DNA from 2 places in the Actinomadura verrucosospora genome. Region 2 is predicted to be linked to the other one. Evidence: riboswitches for the same ligand, from Rfam matches in the RefSeq annotation. Region 2 holds a riboswitch; the other holds the start of a gene.

Region 1 (6,975 bases), on a different contig from region 2:
CACGTGGGACGCCGACCCGGGCCGGGCCATCCCCGTCGAAGCGGTCCTAGGATGGCTCGCGTCCCTTCCCGAACCGGTCGACGGGGTGACCATCTCGGGCGGCGAACCGTTCCAGCAGCCGGCCGCGCTGGCGGCCCTGGTGCGGGGGATCCGCGCGTGGCGGGAGACCCGCGACCGTGAGACGATTGCGTTGGACATATTGGTTTACAGCGGATATGTCTACTCTCGACTCTCGCGCGCCGCTGTGACGCGCGAGATCGTCGACATGTGTGACGCCGTGGTCACCGGGCCGTACGTCGACCGGCTCAACCCTGGGGGGCGACACCCCGCGGACGGCTCCCTACTCTGGAGGGGGTCGGCCAACCAGCGTGTCGTGCCGGTGTCCCCCCTGGGACGCGAGCGGTACGGGGCAGTGGCCGGCGTCGGTGACACTGAAGCGATCGGTGACACTGAAGGAAGAGGGCCCCGAGTACAGGTGTCCGTGGACGAAGGGCCGGAGGGAAAGCGGGTGTACTACATCGGGATCCCGCGAAGAGGTGACATGGAGCACCTCACGTCGAGGCTCGACCGCGCCGGGGTGCGCTCGGGGGATGTGTCATGGCGACCTTGAACTGTCCGGTCTGCGACGAGCCGTTCCAGCCGGGCGATCTGCTCTGCATGAGCTGCGGGGCCAACCTGGCGCGCGCCGGTGGCGGCGCTCACCAGCAGGGCCCAGGCGGGTACGAACCGCAGCGGATACCCCCGCCGCCGGGGCCGCAGCAGGGGGGCCAGCAGTACGGCGCCCCGCAGCCCGGCCCGGCCGACCACCAGTACGGGCAGCCTCAGCACGGTCAGGGTCAGCACGGCCAGCCGCAGCATGGGCAGCCGCAGTATGGCCAGCCTCAGCAGGGGCAGCAGCAGTACGGGCAGCCGCAACAGCAGCAGCCCCCCGCCGACCCGTGGGGCACGCCGCAGCAGCCCCAGGACCAGTGGGGCGCGCCGCAGCCGCAACAGCAGCAGCCGGACGCATGGGGTCCGCCCATGCCCCAGCAGTCCCATGACCAGCACGGTCAGGGTCAGCACGGGCAGGGCCAGCCCGGCCAGCCCCCGTACGGGCAGCCGCAGCAGGGCCAGCCTCAGCACGGGCAGCAGCAGTACGGGCAGCCGCAACAGCAGCAGCCCCCCGCCGACCCGTGGGGCACGCCGCAGCAGCCCCAGGACCAGTGGGGCGCGCCGCAGCCGCAACAGCAGCAGCCGGACCAGTACCAGCCGCAGCAGCAGTACGGCGCCCCACAGGACCAGTACGGCGCACCGCAGGACCAGTACGGCGCGCCGCAGCCCGGCCCGGCCGACCACCAGTACGGGCAGCCTCAGCACGGGCAGCCCCAGTACGGCCAGCCCCAGCACGGAGGCCAGCCGCAGCACGGGGGTCAGCCGCAGCACGGAGGCCCGTCGCCGCAGCTGCCGCACGGCCGCGAGGCGACGCTGCTGCCGCACGAGCACAACCAGGGGCAGCAGCGGTCGGCCGCGCCCGACAGCACGGCGTTCATGTGCCCGTACTGCGAGGCGGTGCTGAGCAACCCGGGCGCCGCGCAGTGCGACTCGTGCCTGCGCCCGCTGCCGCAGAAGGGCACGCCCGTCCTGCGCGTCCAGTTCCCCACGGGCGAGCTCAAGGTCTCGGTCGGCCAGCACCTGGTGCTCGGCCGGGACGCGGGCCAGTCGCCGGTGGCGGCCACGTTCACGCAGTACGACAACGTGTCGCGGCGCCACTCGACGGTGTGGCTCGACCCGTCCGGGACGGCCTGGGTGCGCGACGAGGGCTCCACCAACGGGACGTTCGTCAACGGCGAGCGGCTCCCCCGCGGCGTGGACGCCCCGCTCCGCGACGGCGACCAGCTCCGCCTGGCCGCCGACGTCACGGGCACCGTCCAGCTGAGCTGAGCGGCACGCACGAAAAGGGGCGGCCCCGCGGTTCCGAGAACCGCGGGGCCGCCCCTTTCGGCTTCGGCGCTCAGCCGGCGCGCTTGGTGCGGGCCCGCGTGCGCTCGCGCTCCTTGGCGTCCAGGACGACCTTGCGGATGCGGACGGCGGTCGGGGTGACCTCGACGCACTCGTCCTCGCGGCAGAACTCCAGCGCCTCCTCCAGCGACAGGGCGCGGGGCGGGGTGAGCCGCTCCAGCTCGTCGCCGGTGGACGACCGCATGTTCGTGAGCTTCTTCTCCTTGGTGATGTTGACGTCCATGTCGTCGGCGCGGGAGTTCTCCCCGACGATCATGCCCTCGTACACCTCGGTGGTCGGGCCGACGAAGAACGTCCCGCGCTCCTGGAGGTTCGTGATGGCGTAGGCGGTGGCGGCGCCGGACCGGTCGGCGACGAGCGAGCCGGACGGACGGGTGCGCAGCTCGCCGAACCAGGGCTCGTAGTCCTCGAAGACGTGGTGCGCCATGCCGGTGCCGCGCGTCTCGGTCATGAACTCGGTGCGGAACCCGATCAGGCCGCGGGCCGGGACGAGGAACTCCATCCGGATCCAGCCCGTCCCGTGGTTGGTCATGTGCTCCATGCGGCCCTTGCGGACCGCCATCAGCTGCGTGACGGCGCCGAGGTGCTCCTCGGAGATGTCGACGGTGAGCCGCTCGACCGGCTCGTGCTTCTTGCCGTCGATCTCCCGCGTGACGACCTGCGGCTTGCCGACGGTCAGCTCGTAGCCCTCGCGGCGCATGTTCTCGACCAGGATCGCCAGGGCCAGCTCGCCGCGGCCCTGCACCTCCCAGGCGTCGGGGCGCTCGGTCGGCAGCACCCGGATCGACACGTTGCCGACGAGCTCGCGGTCGAGGCGGTCCTTGACCATCCGGGCGGTGACCTTGGTGCCCTTCTCGCGGCCCGCCATCGGCCCGGTGTTGGTGCCGATCGTCATGGAGATCGCCGGCTCGTCCACCGTGATCAGCGGCAGCGGGCGCGGGTCGTCCGGGTCCGCGAGGGTCTCACCGATCATGATGTCGGGGATGCCGGCGATGGCGATGATGTCGCCGGGCCCGGCCTCGTCCGCGGGCTTGCGGGTGAGCGCCTCCGTCATCATCAGCTCGGTGATCTTCACCCGCTCGACGCTGCCGTCGCGCCGGCACCAGGCGACCTGCTGGCCCTTCTTGATCGTGCCGGCGTGCACGCGGCACAGCGCGATCCGGCCGAGGTAGCTGGAGGCGTCCAGGTTCGTCACGTGCGCCTGGAGCGGGCCGTCGGGGTCGTAGGACGGCGCGGGGATCGTCTCGGTGATGACCTTGAACAGCGGTTCCAGGTCCTCGCTGCCGGGCATGGCGCCGTCGGCGGGCTTGTCGAGCGAGGCCCGCCCGGCGCGGCCGGACGCGAACACGATCGGGAAGTCGATCTGGTCCTCGTCGGCGTCGAGGTCCATGAACAGCTCGTAGGTCTCGTCCACGACCTCGTCGATGCGCGCGTCGGGGCGGTCGGTCTTGTTCACGACCAGGATCACCGGCAGCCGCGCGGCGAGCGCCTTGCGCAGCACGAAGCGCGTCTGCGGGAGCGGGCCCTCGCTGGCGTCGACCAGCAGGACGACGCCGTCCACCATGGACAGGCCGCGCTCGACCTCGCCGCCGAAGTCGGCGTGCCCCGGGGTGTCGATGATGTTGATCGTCAGGCCGTTGTGCAGGACCGCGGTGTTCTTCGCGAGGATGGTGATCCCCTTCTCGCGCTCCAGGTCGTTGGAGTCGAGCACGCGGTCGTCGACGTCCTGGTTCTCGCGGAAGGCCCCGGACTGCCAGAGCATGGCGTCGACCAGCGTCGTCTTGCCATGGTCGACGTGGGCGACGATCGCGACGTTACGGAGGTCGTCGCGCGTGGAGATGGGCATGCGGGTTCGCCTTGCGTGAGAGTTCGGGAGTCGCCGCAGACGTGCGGCCGTACCCATTCTACTTGGCCGTGCGTACCACCCACTCCGAGTCGTTCGCCCCATCGGTCACACGGACCTCGATTGGCCAACTTTGCGCATCCTTTGTAATCTGCCCGAGATCCGGTCGTCCGGAGTCCCGCCCCCAGGGGACTGCGGCCGGAACGCCGAATCTCCCGCGGGAGAACCGGGGACCCACCACCCTCGGGGTGAATCGACGCTCGTCGTAGGGCGACTCCTGGCCCGAACCCGTCAGCTAACCCGGTAGGCGTACGAGGAGAGGAGAACACCGGCTTGGCTCCGGATTCCCCCCGGCGGCGTCGCGTTCTGCCCACCGCCACCGCCACCCTGCTCCTGATCGGTCTCGGCGCCACCGCGCCGGACCTCGCCCACGCCGCCCAGCCGTTCCGGCCCGCCTCCGCGCCCACGGCGCCGAGCCCCACGCCGACGACGGAGAAGGGCCTGCGCAAGAGCCTCGACGCGCTGAACGAAGAGGCCGAGATCCTCACGGAGAAGTTCAACAAGGCCCGCGTCGAGTTCACCAAGGCCCGCAAGGCCGAACAGGACGCCACCCGGGAGGCCGAGCGGCTGCGCGCCCTCGCCGAACCCGCCCGCCAGAAGCTCGGCAGCCTGGCCGCCGCGAACTACATGGCCGGCGGCCCCGACGTCCTCTTCGGCTCCGGCGCCTCCCCCGAGGGGCTGTCCGACCGCGCCTACCTGGCGCAGAGCCAGGCCACCGCCGTCCTCGCCCTGAAGAAGCAGATCGACCAGGCCGACGCCGCGGAGCGCACCGCCAAGGCCAAGACCGCCCAGGTCAAGAAGGCCTGGGACGACGCCAAGCAGGCGCGCGAGGCCGCCAAGGCCAAGGTCTCCGAGGTGATGAAGCGCCTCGACAAGCTGACCACCACCCACGCGAGCGACCCGCGCACCGGCCTCAGCGCCACCGTGAAGGGCTCCGGCCTGCCCGCCAAGATGGCCCGCAAGGCGCTCACCAAGCTCGGCTCCCCGTACGTGTGGGCCGCCGCCGGACCGAGCAGCTTCGACTGCTCGGGCCTCGTCGTCTGGGCCTACGCCCAGGTCGGCAAGCCCGGCCTCCCGCACTACACCGGCGACCTGTTCGCCATGGGAACGAAGGTCTCCCGCGGCGCCCTCCGCTCCGGCGACCTGGTGTACTTCGGCAGCAACCTGCACCACATGGGCATCTACCTGGGCGACGGCAAGTACCTCCACGCCCCCCAGACCGGCGACGTGGTCAAGATCTCCAAACTCTCCGACCGCTCCGACTTCGCAGGCGCGAATAGGATTTCCTAGCTGAGGCCTTGGACGGCCAGGAGGTCTACTGCCGGGCGGTCGCCGGGGAGCCAGTTGACGTCGTGGAGCTCTGAGGGCGCCAGCCAGCGGAGTTGCAGGTGCTCCAGGGCCTGCGGCTCGCCTTCTACCAGCTCGGCCGTCCAGACGCGGAGGACGGCGCGTTCGCTGAGGCGCCAGTCGCCGCCCACGCGGCGGCCCAGGCGTACCTTCACGGCCAGTTCCTCGTGGCACTCGCGCACCAGGGCGTCCTCGTCCGACTCTCCGGGGTCGACCTTGCCGCCGGGAAGCTCCCAGCCGCCCGCCATGTGCGGCGGCTCGGCGCGCTGGGCGGCCAGCAGCCGCCCCTCCGCGAGGATCGCCGCCCCCACCACCACGAGATCGATCGCGACCAGCTCCTCTCCGTGTTCGTGATCAGACCGCGGCGCCGGTCCGTCCGGTTCCGTCCCGCCTGAGGGAGTCGACCAGACGCGTCGCGTCGCGGACGATCTCCTCCAGGTGGTCGCCGTGCGCCCCGCGCCAGTACACCTGCCCGCAGACCGCGCAGCGGCCGTACACGTCGTAGCTGCGGCGCGTGCCCGACTGGAGCTCGCGCTCGATCTCCTGCTTGTCGACCGGGACGAGCTCGCCGTTGCAGGCGGTGCAGCGCGTCCACGGGCGCAGGACGGGCGCGAAGCGGTCGAGCAGGTCGCGGAGCTGGTCGTCGGGGCGCGAGCCGCGGACGTAGGCGCCGAACCACAGCGCGCGGCGGCGCAGGAGGCCGCGGTCCTGCGTGAGCAGGACGCGGCGCTCCTCGTTGGCCTGGACGACGAGCGCCGGGTCGTCCATGTCGTTGTGGTAGGCGGTGTCGAGGCCGAGCAGGCGCATGCGCCGGGCCAGCGTGCCGAGGTGCACGTCCAGGAGGAAGCGGGGGGCGACCTGGCCCGGGTCCAGCGGCACGGGCTGGGGGCGCGGGACCGCGGCCACGCGCACCTCGGCCCCGGCGGCGGGGCGGGCGCCGGGCCCGGCGGGCTCGCCGTCGGCGGTCATCGGGCCCGCCTCGGGCAGGGGGACGCCCAGCGACTCCACGAGGTGCCCCAGCGTCGAGGTCCCGTCGTAGGGGACCCGCGCCGGGGACTCCCGCCGGGTCGCGGGCAGGAACATCAGCAGCTCGTCGGCGACGCGGATCGTTATCTCGGACTCCACGCCGATCAGCATGCCACGCGCGGCCGACGATTCTCCCCGGTTCAGGCCGCTGTCACGTGCGCGGCGGAGTCCGCGAGGGACGCCAGGAGGGCGGGGACGTCGTAGCCGACCAGCGCTCCCCCGCGCTTGACCACGCGTCCGCCGACCAGGACGGTCTCGACGTTACGCGTGTCCGCTGACAGGACCACGGCCGCGACGGGGTCGTGCGCCGCCGCGAGGCCGAAGGTGTCGGTGCGCAGGACGAGCAGGTCGGCCTGCTTGCCGGGGGTCAGCGATCCGGTGACGTCCGCGAGCCCCGCGACCTCGGCGCCCTCGATCGTGGCCGTCCGCAGCGCGTCGGCGACGGTGAAGCCGAGGCCGGCGCCGTCCGGGCGCCCCCGTTCGAGGACGTAGGCGGCGCGCATGATGCTGAACATGTCGCCGGGGCCGGAGATGACCGTGTCGGCGCCGAGCCCGGTCGGGACGCCGGCGGCGCGGGCGCGCCCGGTGGGCGGGGCGCCGATGTCCAGCGCCGCCTCGATGGCGGGGGCGGCGGACACCGTCCCGCCGCTTCCGGCGATCCGCTTCAGCTCCTCGTCGGTGTAGAAGTTGGCGTGCACGTA
Region 2 (6,975 bases):
CGCTCCTGCGCTCAGGCGCGCGACCTGCTCCTCCGCCAGGTGGAGCGGCCCGCGGAGCGGCGTACGCCCGACTGCGTAGACGCCGCCGTCGTCCGGCAGACGCGGCGGGCGCCCCGCCGGCGCGACGATCGCCGCCATGAGCGAGCATTCCGCAGACCCGCGACCGGACGGCGCCCTCGCGGCGCTGGCCCGCTTCTGCCACCGGCGCCGCCGCCTGGTGCTCCTGGCCTGGCTCGTCGGCGTGGTCGCCGTGGCGTTCGCCGGCTTCGGCTTCGGCGCCGCGCCCGACAACGACTTCTCCGGCGGAGACTCCGGATCGGCCAAGGCGCAGAAGCTGATCGAGAGGCACTTCCCCGAGCGGCGGGGCGACACCCTGACCCTGGCGATCAAGGCGGACCGGGGGATCGACGACCCCGCCGCCCGGCGGCGGATCGAGAAGGTCGTCGCCGTCCTGGACGCCTCGCCCGTGACCGGGCCGGTGACCTCCCCCTACCAGGACCCGAACCTGGTGACGCGCGACCGCCGCATCGCCCGGACGACGATCCCGCTGACCGAGGAGGCGGCCAAGAAGACCGACATCAAGCCCCTGGTGGAGGCGGTCAAGGACGCCTCCGGCGACGGCCTGCTCCTCGGGCTGGGCGGCGAGCGGGCGGAGAAGGCCGAGACGCCCCAGCAGGGCCCGGCCGAAGGCGTGGGCCTGCTGACCGCCGCGGTGATCCTGTTCATCTCCTTCGGGTCGCTGGTCGCGATGGGCCTGCCGATCGCGACGGCGCTGACGGCCATCCTCGGCGGAATGGCCCTGATCAAGCTGGTGGGGCACCTCGTCCCCGCGCCCGACTTCACCGTGCTCGTCGCCGTGCTGGTCGGCCTCGGCATCGGCATCGACTACGCGCTGTTCATCGTGACCCGCTACCGGGAGGCCCTGCGGGACGGGGACGACCCCGAAGGCGCCACGGCCACGGCCATCGCCACCGCCGGGCACGCCGTGCTGTTCGCCGGCACGACCGTGGTGATCGCGCTGCTCGGACTGGTCGTCATGGGGCAGCGGCTGATGACGGGCGTGGCCGTCGCCGCGTCGGTGACCGTGCTGGTCACGATGATCGCCGCGGTGACCCTGCTGCCCGCGCTCCTCGGCTTCACCGGCCGCCGGATCGACTCGCTGCGGCTGCCGCGCCGCGCGCCGCGCCCGCGCCCCGGCGAGCGCCGTCCCCCCGCCGAACGCTGGGCAGGCGTGGTGCAGCGCAGGCCGCTGGTCGCGGCGGTCCTCGCCGGGACGGGCCTGCTCGTGCTCGCCGCCCCCGTGCTGTCGATGCGGCTGAGCCTGCCCGACGCCAGCGTCCAGCCGCACGACCGGAGCAGCCACACCTCGTACACGATCCTGTCCGAGGGCTTCGGGCCCGGCTACGGCGCGCCCTTGATCTTCGCCGCGCGGATCGGATCCCCGGACGCCGATCTGCGCCCCGTCGTCGACGCGGTCGGACGGACCGAGGGCATCGCCTCCGTCACGCCGCCCCGGATCAGCGAGGACGGGCGCGCGGCCACGTTCATGGCCTTCCCGAAGAGCGGCGCCCAGGACGAGGCCACCGCCGACCTGGTGCACCGGCTGCGCGACGACGTCCTGCCCGCGGCGCCCGGCGGCGCCGGCGTCCAGGTCGGCGGCCCGAACGCCGGCGCGATCGACATCGCCGAGGAGGTCGGCTCCCGCCTGCCCCTGATGATCGCGGTCGTCGTCGCGCTGTCGCTCGTGCTGCTGGTCGCGCTGGTCCGGTCGGTCACGATCGCGCTGCAGGCCGCGGTGATGAACCTGCTGTCGATCGGCGCGGCCTACGGCGTGCTGGTCGCGGTCGTCCAGTGGGGCTGGCTCGGGAAGGCCCTCGGCTTCCCCACCACCATGCCGATCACGACCTGGGTGCCGATGATGATGTTCCCGCTGCTGTTCGGCCTGTCCATGGACTACGAGGTCTTCCTGATCTCGCGGATCCGGGAGGAGTACGAGCGCACCGGCGACACCCGGACGGCCGTCACCCGGGGGCTGGCGCGCACCGCCAAGGTCATCACCGCCGCGGCCGCCATCATGATCGCCGTCTTCTCGACGTCCCTGCTCGGCCCCGACGTGTCGGTCAAGCAGATCGGCCTCGGCATGGCCGTCGCCGTGCTCGTCGACGCCACCGTCGTCCGGATGGTCCTCGTCCCCGCGGTGATGGAGCTGTGCGGCAGGGCCAACTGGTGGATGCCGGGCCGCCGGGAACCCGCCCACGCTGGAGAGACCCCGCTCCAGGAGGCCGGCCCCCAGGAGACGTCCGGCACAATGGGGGCGGTACGGAGGTGACCGCGTGTCCGCACTCGGAGGATCGCTCGAACGCTCCATCATGGACGTGCTCTGGGCGGCGCCCCGCCCGCTGCGGGTCCGTGAGCTGCTGGCCGAGCTGAACGAGGACGCGGACAGGGCACTGGCCTACAACACCGTGCAGACCGTGGCCGAACGCCTGGCGCAGAAGGGCCTCCTCCGGCGTACGCAGGAGGGCACGGCCTTCCGCTACAGCCCCACGCGGCCGCGGGAGGAGTACGCGGTCGAGCTGATGCTGGACGCCCTGAGCGAGGCCTCCGACCACGGCGCCATCCTGGCGAGGTTCGCCGAGAGCGTCCCGCCGGAGGACGCCCGGCACCTCCTGGACGCCCTGCGGCGGCGGACCGCCGGCGAGGACGCGTGATCCCGTGATCCCGCTGGTGGTCGGGCTCGTCGTCTCGGTGGTCCTGCTGGGATGCGCCGCGGGGCCCGTTCTGGACCTCCTCAGGCGCTCCGCCGTCGGCCCGGGGACGGCCATCGCCTGCTGGACGGCCGCCCTCGCGGGGACGTTCATCGCCGCGGCGGGGATCGCGGCGGCGGGGCTGCTCGCGCCGCCGGGTCCGGGGCACGGACTGCTGTCCCGGCTGCGCGACTGCCTGCCCCATCACGGCCGTCTCGCCACCGCCGCCGCGGCCGTCGCGACCGCCGTCCTCGCCGCGGCCTGCGCCGCCGTGCTCGCCCGCGGCCTGCCGAGGCTCGGCCGGGCCGTGCGCCACCGCCGGCGGCACCGGGAGATGCTGCGGCTGGTCGCCCGGGAGGACCGCCGCCATCCGGACGTCCTCGTCCTCGACCACCCCGTGCCCGTGGCGTACTCGCTGCCGTCCCGGCACCGCGCGATCGTGGTCAGCACCGGGGCCCAGCGGGCGCTCAGCGCCGAGGAGCTCGGGGCCGTCCTGGCGCACGAGCGCGCGCACCTGCGCCAGCGCCACCATGTCTTCCTGCTGGCCCTGGACCTGGTCCACGCCATGCTGCCGTGGCTGCCGACCGTCCGGCGCGCGAAGGCGCGGCTGCCGCTGCTGCTGGAGATGGCCGCGGACGACGCCGCGGTCCGCGTCCACGGCAGGAAGCCGCTGGTCGACGCGTTGTGCCGGCTCTCGGCGGCGCCCGCCGGCGCGGGGGCGCTCGGCGCGGCGGGCACGCCGGCCGCCGGTGCGCTGATGGAGCGGGTGCTGCGGCTGGAGGGCGCCCCGGCGAGGCCGCGGCGCGCCGTCCGGCTCGCGGCGGGCCTGTTCGCGGTGGCGGCGGTCGCCGCGCCGCTCCTGGCCGGGGCCGCGGCGGTCGTGGAGCTCGCCGCGGCCTGCTGAGGCGGAATGTGGCATTTGGGGAAATCTGCCGCTTCGGTGGCGAACCGACCGTAAACCTCCTACGCTCCGTAGGAGGTCACGGTCCGACGTCCCCGCCGGGGACGGCCGGCGACCGCGCCGAATCCCGCGGACGTCTCCGTCCGGGGAACCGGGGACCCGATCTTCAGGGGTGAGTCCGTCCCGCGGGACGGTAGGGCGACTCCGGCCCGAACCCGTCAGCTGACCCGGTAGGCGGTACAGGAGAGGACACCGCATGCAGCGACGAGCTGCCGGCCCCCGAACGACAGCCCGCCGCAGGATCCGCACCCGCCGGCTCGGCGACGTCACGGCATGGACGGCCGCCCTCGCGCTGTCCGCCGGGCTTCTCGCGCCCGCGCCCGCCCACGCCGAGCCGAAGCCGACGCGCAAGCAACTGACCGCGCAGCAGGAGAAGCTCGCCGACGAGGCCGAGAAGCTCAGCGAGCAGTACAACGGCCTGCGCGAACGCCTCAAGCAGGCCGAGCACGCCGCGAAGCTCGCCAAGAGCAGCGCCCTGCGCCAGCAGAAGGCGCTGGACGAAGCGCGCGAACGCATGGCGAAGATCGCCGCGGACAGCTACAAGAACGGCCCGGCGGACCCGGCCATCACGTTCGCCTCGTCGTCCGACCCGCAGGCCGTCCTGGACCAGTCGGCCACCCTCAACTACTTCGCCAAGCAGAACGACGTCCGCATCACCCAGATGCTCCAGGTGATGCAGGGCGCCGACCGGTCCCGCAAGGCCGCCGAGCAGCGCGCCGCCCAGGTGCGCGCGCTCACCGGCGAGGCGAGGAAGAAGCGCCGGGAACTCCAGATCAAGCTCAAGAAGGTCGAGAAGCAGCTCGGCACCTTCAGGACCGCGGGCACGGGTCCCGCCTCCATCCCCAACCTCAACTCCGGCGGGGCCTCGGCCAAGGCCATGACGGCCGTCCGGGCCGCCCTCGCCCAGCAGGGCGTGCCCTACTCCTGGGGCGGCGGCAACGCGTCCGGCCCGAGCTACGGCACCGCGCAGGGCGCCAACATCAAGGGCTTCGACTGCTCCGGGCTGACCCTCTACGCCTACGCGCAGGTCGGCATCACGCTCGGCCACTACACCGGCAGCCAGTACAACGCCGGGACCCACGTGAGCATGAGCCAGCTCAAGCCCGGCGACCTGGTGTTCTTCCACAGCGACCTGCACCACATGGGCATGTACATCGGCAACGGCAACATGGTCCACGCGCCGCAGACCGGCGACGTCGTCAAGATCGCCCCCATCGCCGGCCGCCCGTTCGCGGGCGGGGTCCGTGTCGCCTGACCCCTCGAAGCGGTGACCCGCCGGTGACCGCCGATCACCCTTCGCTACCCTGGTCCGCGAGATGAGCACGCACGTCGGCGGCCTCCCCGCACGGGACGGCGCGCACGCGGAACGGCCGGTGGGACGGCCGAGGCGCTCCGTGCGCCCGGACGTCCTCCGGCTGGCGTCCGGCCTGCTCGTGCTCCTCGGGCTGCTGGCGATGCACGGCTTCCAGTCCACGGCGAGCCCGGCGGAGATGGGCGGCGTTCCGCTGACGTCCATGGCCGCCGGGCACGCCGCCCCCGCCGCCGAAGCGATGGCGGGGCACCGTCCGCCCCGGGGCGACCGGCCCGGCGGCCATCACTCCGACCGCCACCCCGACCACCCCGGCGGCCAGGTCTGCCTGGCCATGCTGACCCTGCTCGCACTCGCCCTCGTCGCGGCCCTCCTGGCGCTGCGCCTGCGGAGGTCGCCGCCGATGGCCGTGTCGCGGCCGCCGCGGGTGCGGATCCTCCTGGTCGGACGGCCCCCGCCGAGACCCTCCCTGCACAGGTTGAGCGTGCTGAGGCTGTGACAGGTCCAGCGGCGCCCGGAAACGGGCGCCGCCGCCGACCACCGATCACAGCACTCGACACGGAAGGCTCACCACCATGAAGCGAGCGTTCGCGCTCATCACCGTCCCGGCCCTGGCGATCGCCCTGGCGGCGTGCGGCGACGGCGACGACGGCGGCTCGACGGGCCACTCGATGCCCGCCCACTCCATGCCCGCCCACTCGGCACCTGCCGGCGGCGCGCAGGCCGGACCGCACAACGGCCAGGACGTCATGTTCGCGCAGATGATGATCCCGCACCACCGGCAGGCGATCGAGATGGCCGACCTCGCCGCCACCCGCGCCTCGTCGGCGGAGGTGAAGACCCTGGCCGCCGACATCAAGAAGGCGCAGGGACCGGAGATCCAGCAGCTCGGCGCGTGGCTGAAGGCCTGGGGCGCCCCCGTCCCCTCGCCTGGCACGACCGGCATGGGCGGCATGCACCACGGCGGCACGGACGGCATGGACGGCATGATGAGCGAGAAGGACATGAAGGAACTGGAGGCGGCCAAGGGCGCGGCGTTCGACAGGGCGTTCCTCACGATGATGATCCAGCATCACGAGGGCGCCGTGGCGATGGCCAAGGCCGAGCAGTCCTCCGGGCAGTTCCCCCCGGCCAAGCAGATGGCGGCGACCATCATCTCCTCGCAGACCGCCGAGATCGCCAAGATGAGGTCCCTGCTGAAGCAGTGAGGACCGCCGGTCACGGAGGCGGGCGGCGCCGCGCCCCGCCCGCCTCCGTGCCGGAGGCGCCTCTGCCTCAGGAACCGGTGCGGTGCCGGGCGGACGCGGCGGTCACGTCGCGGACGAAGCGTCCCGCCTGGTCCAGGGCGCGGGCCGCCTCCGGGAGGAACGTCCAGAACAGGTGGAAGCCGTGGGTGGCCACCGGGTAGAGCTCCAGCCGCGCGTCCACGTCCTGCTCGCTCGCCTCCTCCGCCAGGCGGCGGGCGTCGCCGACCAGGTGGTCGCCCGTGCCCGCCTGGAGCAGCAGGGGCGGCAGGCCCCTCAGGCGGCCGGGGGAGGCCAGCGGGCTCAGCAGCGGATCGTCCAGGGAGCGGCCCGCGAGGTAGTGGTCGACGCACTGGCGCATCATCCGGCCGGTCACCACGAGCTGGGGGCCGGCCGGCTCCTCCTCCAGGACGGTGTGCGCCAGGTCGATCCACGGGCAGAACAGGGCGGCGCCGCCGGGCAGGGGAAGACCCTTGTCCTTCAGCGCGAGCAGCAGGGACAGGGCCAGGCTCGCCCCCGAGGAGTCGGCGGCGATCACGACCCGCTCCGGCGGCGCCGCTTCGAGCAGCCAGAGGTAGGCGCCCGCCGCGTCGTCCAGGGCGGCAGGGAAGGGGAAGTCCGGCGCGAGCCGGTAGTCCGGGACGACCACCTCGCACCCGGCCGCCACCGCGAGCGCCCCCGCCAGGGGCCGGTACCCGTACGCCGAGCCCATCA

Evidence for each region. A riboswitch is a leader RNA that binds a small molecule or an ion and turns the genes downstream of it on or off. The one in region 2 is predicted to bind cyclic di-AMP.
Region 1: linked by a shared signal. The riboswitch ahead of ABD944_RS16060 (C40 family peptidase) and the one ahead of ABD944_RS31685 (NlpC/P60 family protein) in region 2 are both predicted to bind cyclic di-AMP.

The regions. Positions count from the first base shown of each region.
Region 1 covers NZ_BAABEV010000012.1:102,462-109,436, reverse strand. Annotated here, with positions in the region: gene ABD944_RS16080 (4Fe-4S single cluster domain-containing protein) at 1-610, shown strand, start outside; gene ABD944_RS16075 (hypothetical protein) at 514-1,476, opposite strand; gene ABD944_RS16070 (FHA domain-containing protein) at 1,528-1,920, shown strand; gene typA (translational GTPase TypA) at 1,991-3,844, opposite strand; cyclic di-AMP (ydaO/yuaA leader) riboswitch at 4,036-4,167, shown strand; gene ABD944_RS16060 (C40 family peptidase) at 4,175-5,191, shown strand; gene ABD944_RS16055 ((deoxy)nucleoside triphosphate pyrophosphohydrolase) at 5,188-5,574, opposite strand; gene ABD944_RS16050 (Mut7-C RNAse domain-containing protein) at 5,603-6,385, opposite strand; gene ABD944_RS16045 (amidohydrolase family protein) at 6,415-6,975, opposite strand, start outside.
Region 2 covers NZ_BAABEV010000038.1:75,240-82,214, forward strand. Annotated here, with positions in the region: gene ABD944_RS31670 (MMPL family transporter) at 137-2,329, shown strand; gene ABD944_RS31675 (BlaI/MecI/CopY family transcriptional regulator) at 2,334-2,711, shown strand; gene ABD944_RS31680 (M56 family metallopeptidase) at 2,716-3,651, shown strand; cyclic di-AMP (ydaO/yuaA leader) riboswitch at 3,757-3,901, shown strand; gene ABD944_RS31685 (NlpC/P60 family protein) at 3,905-4,963, shown strand; gene ABD944_RS31690 (DUF6153 family protein) at 5,025-5,516, shown strand; gene ABD944_RS31695 (DUF305 domain-containing protein) at 5,593-6,225, shown strand; gene ABD944_RS31700 (alpha/beta hydrolase fold domain-containing protein) at 6,293-6,975, opposite strand, start outside.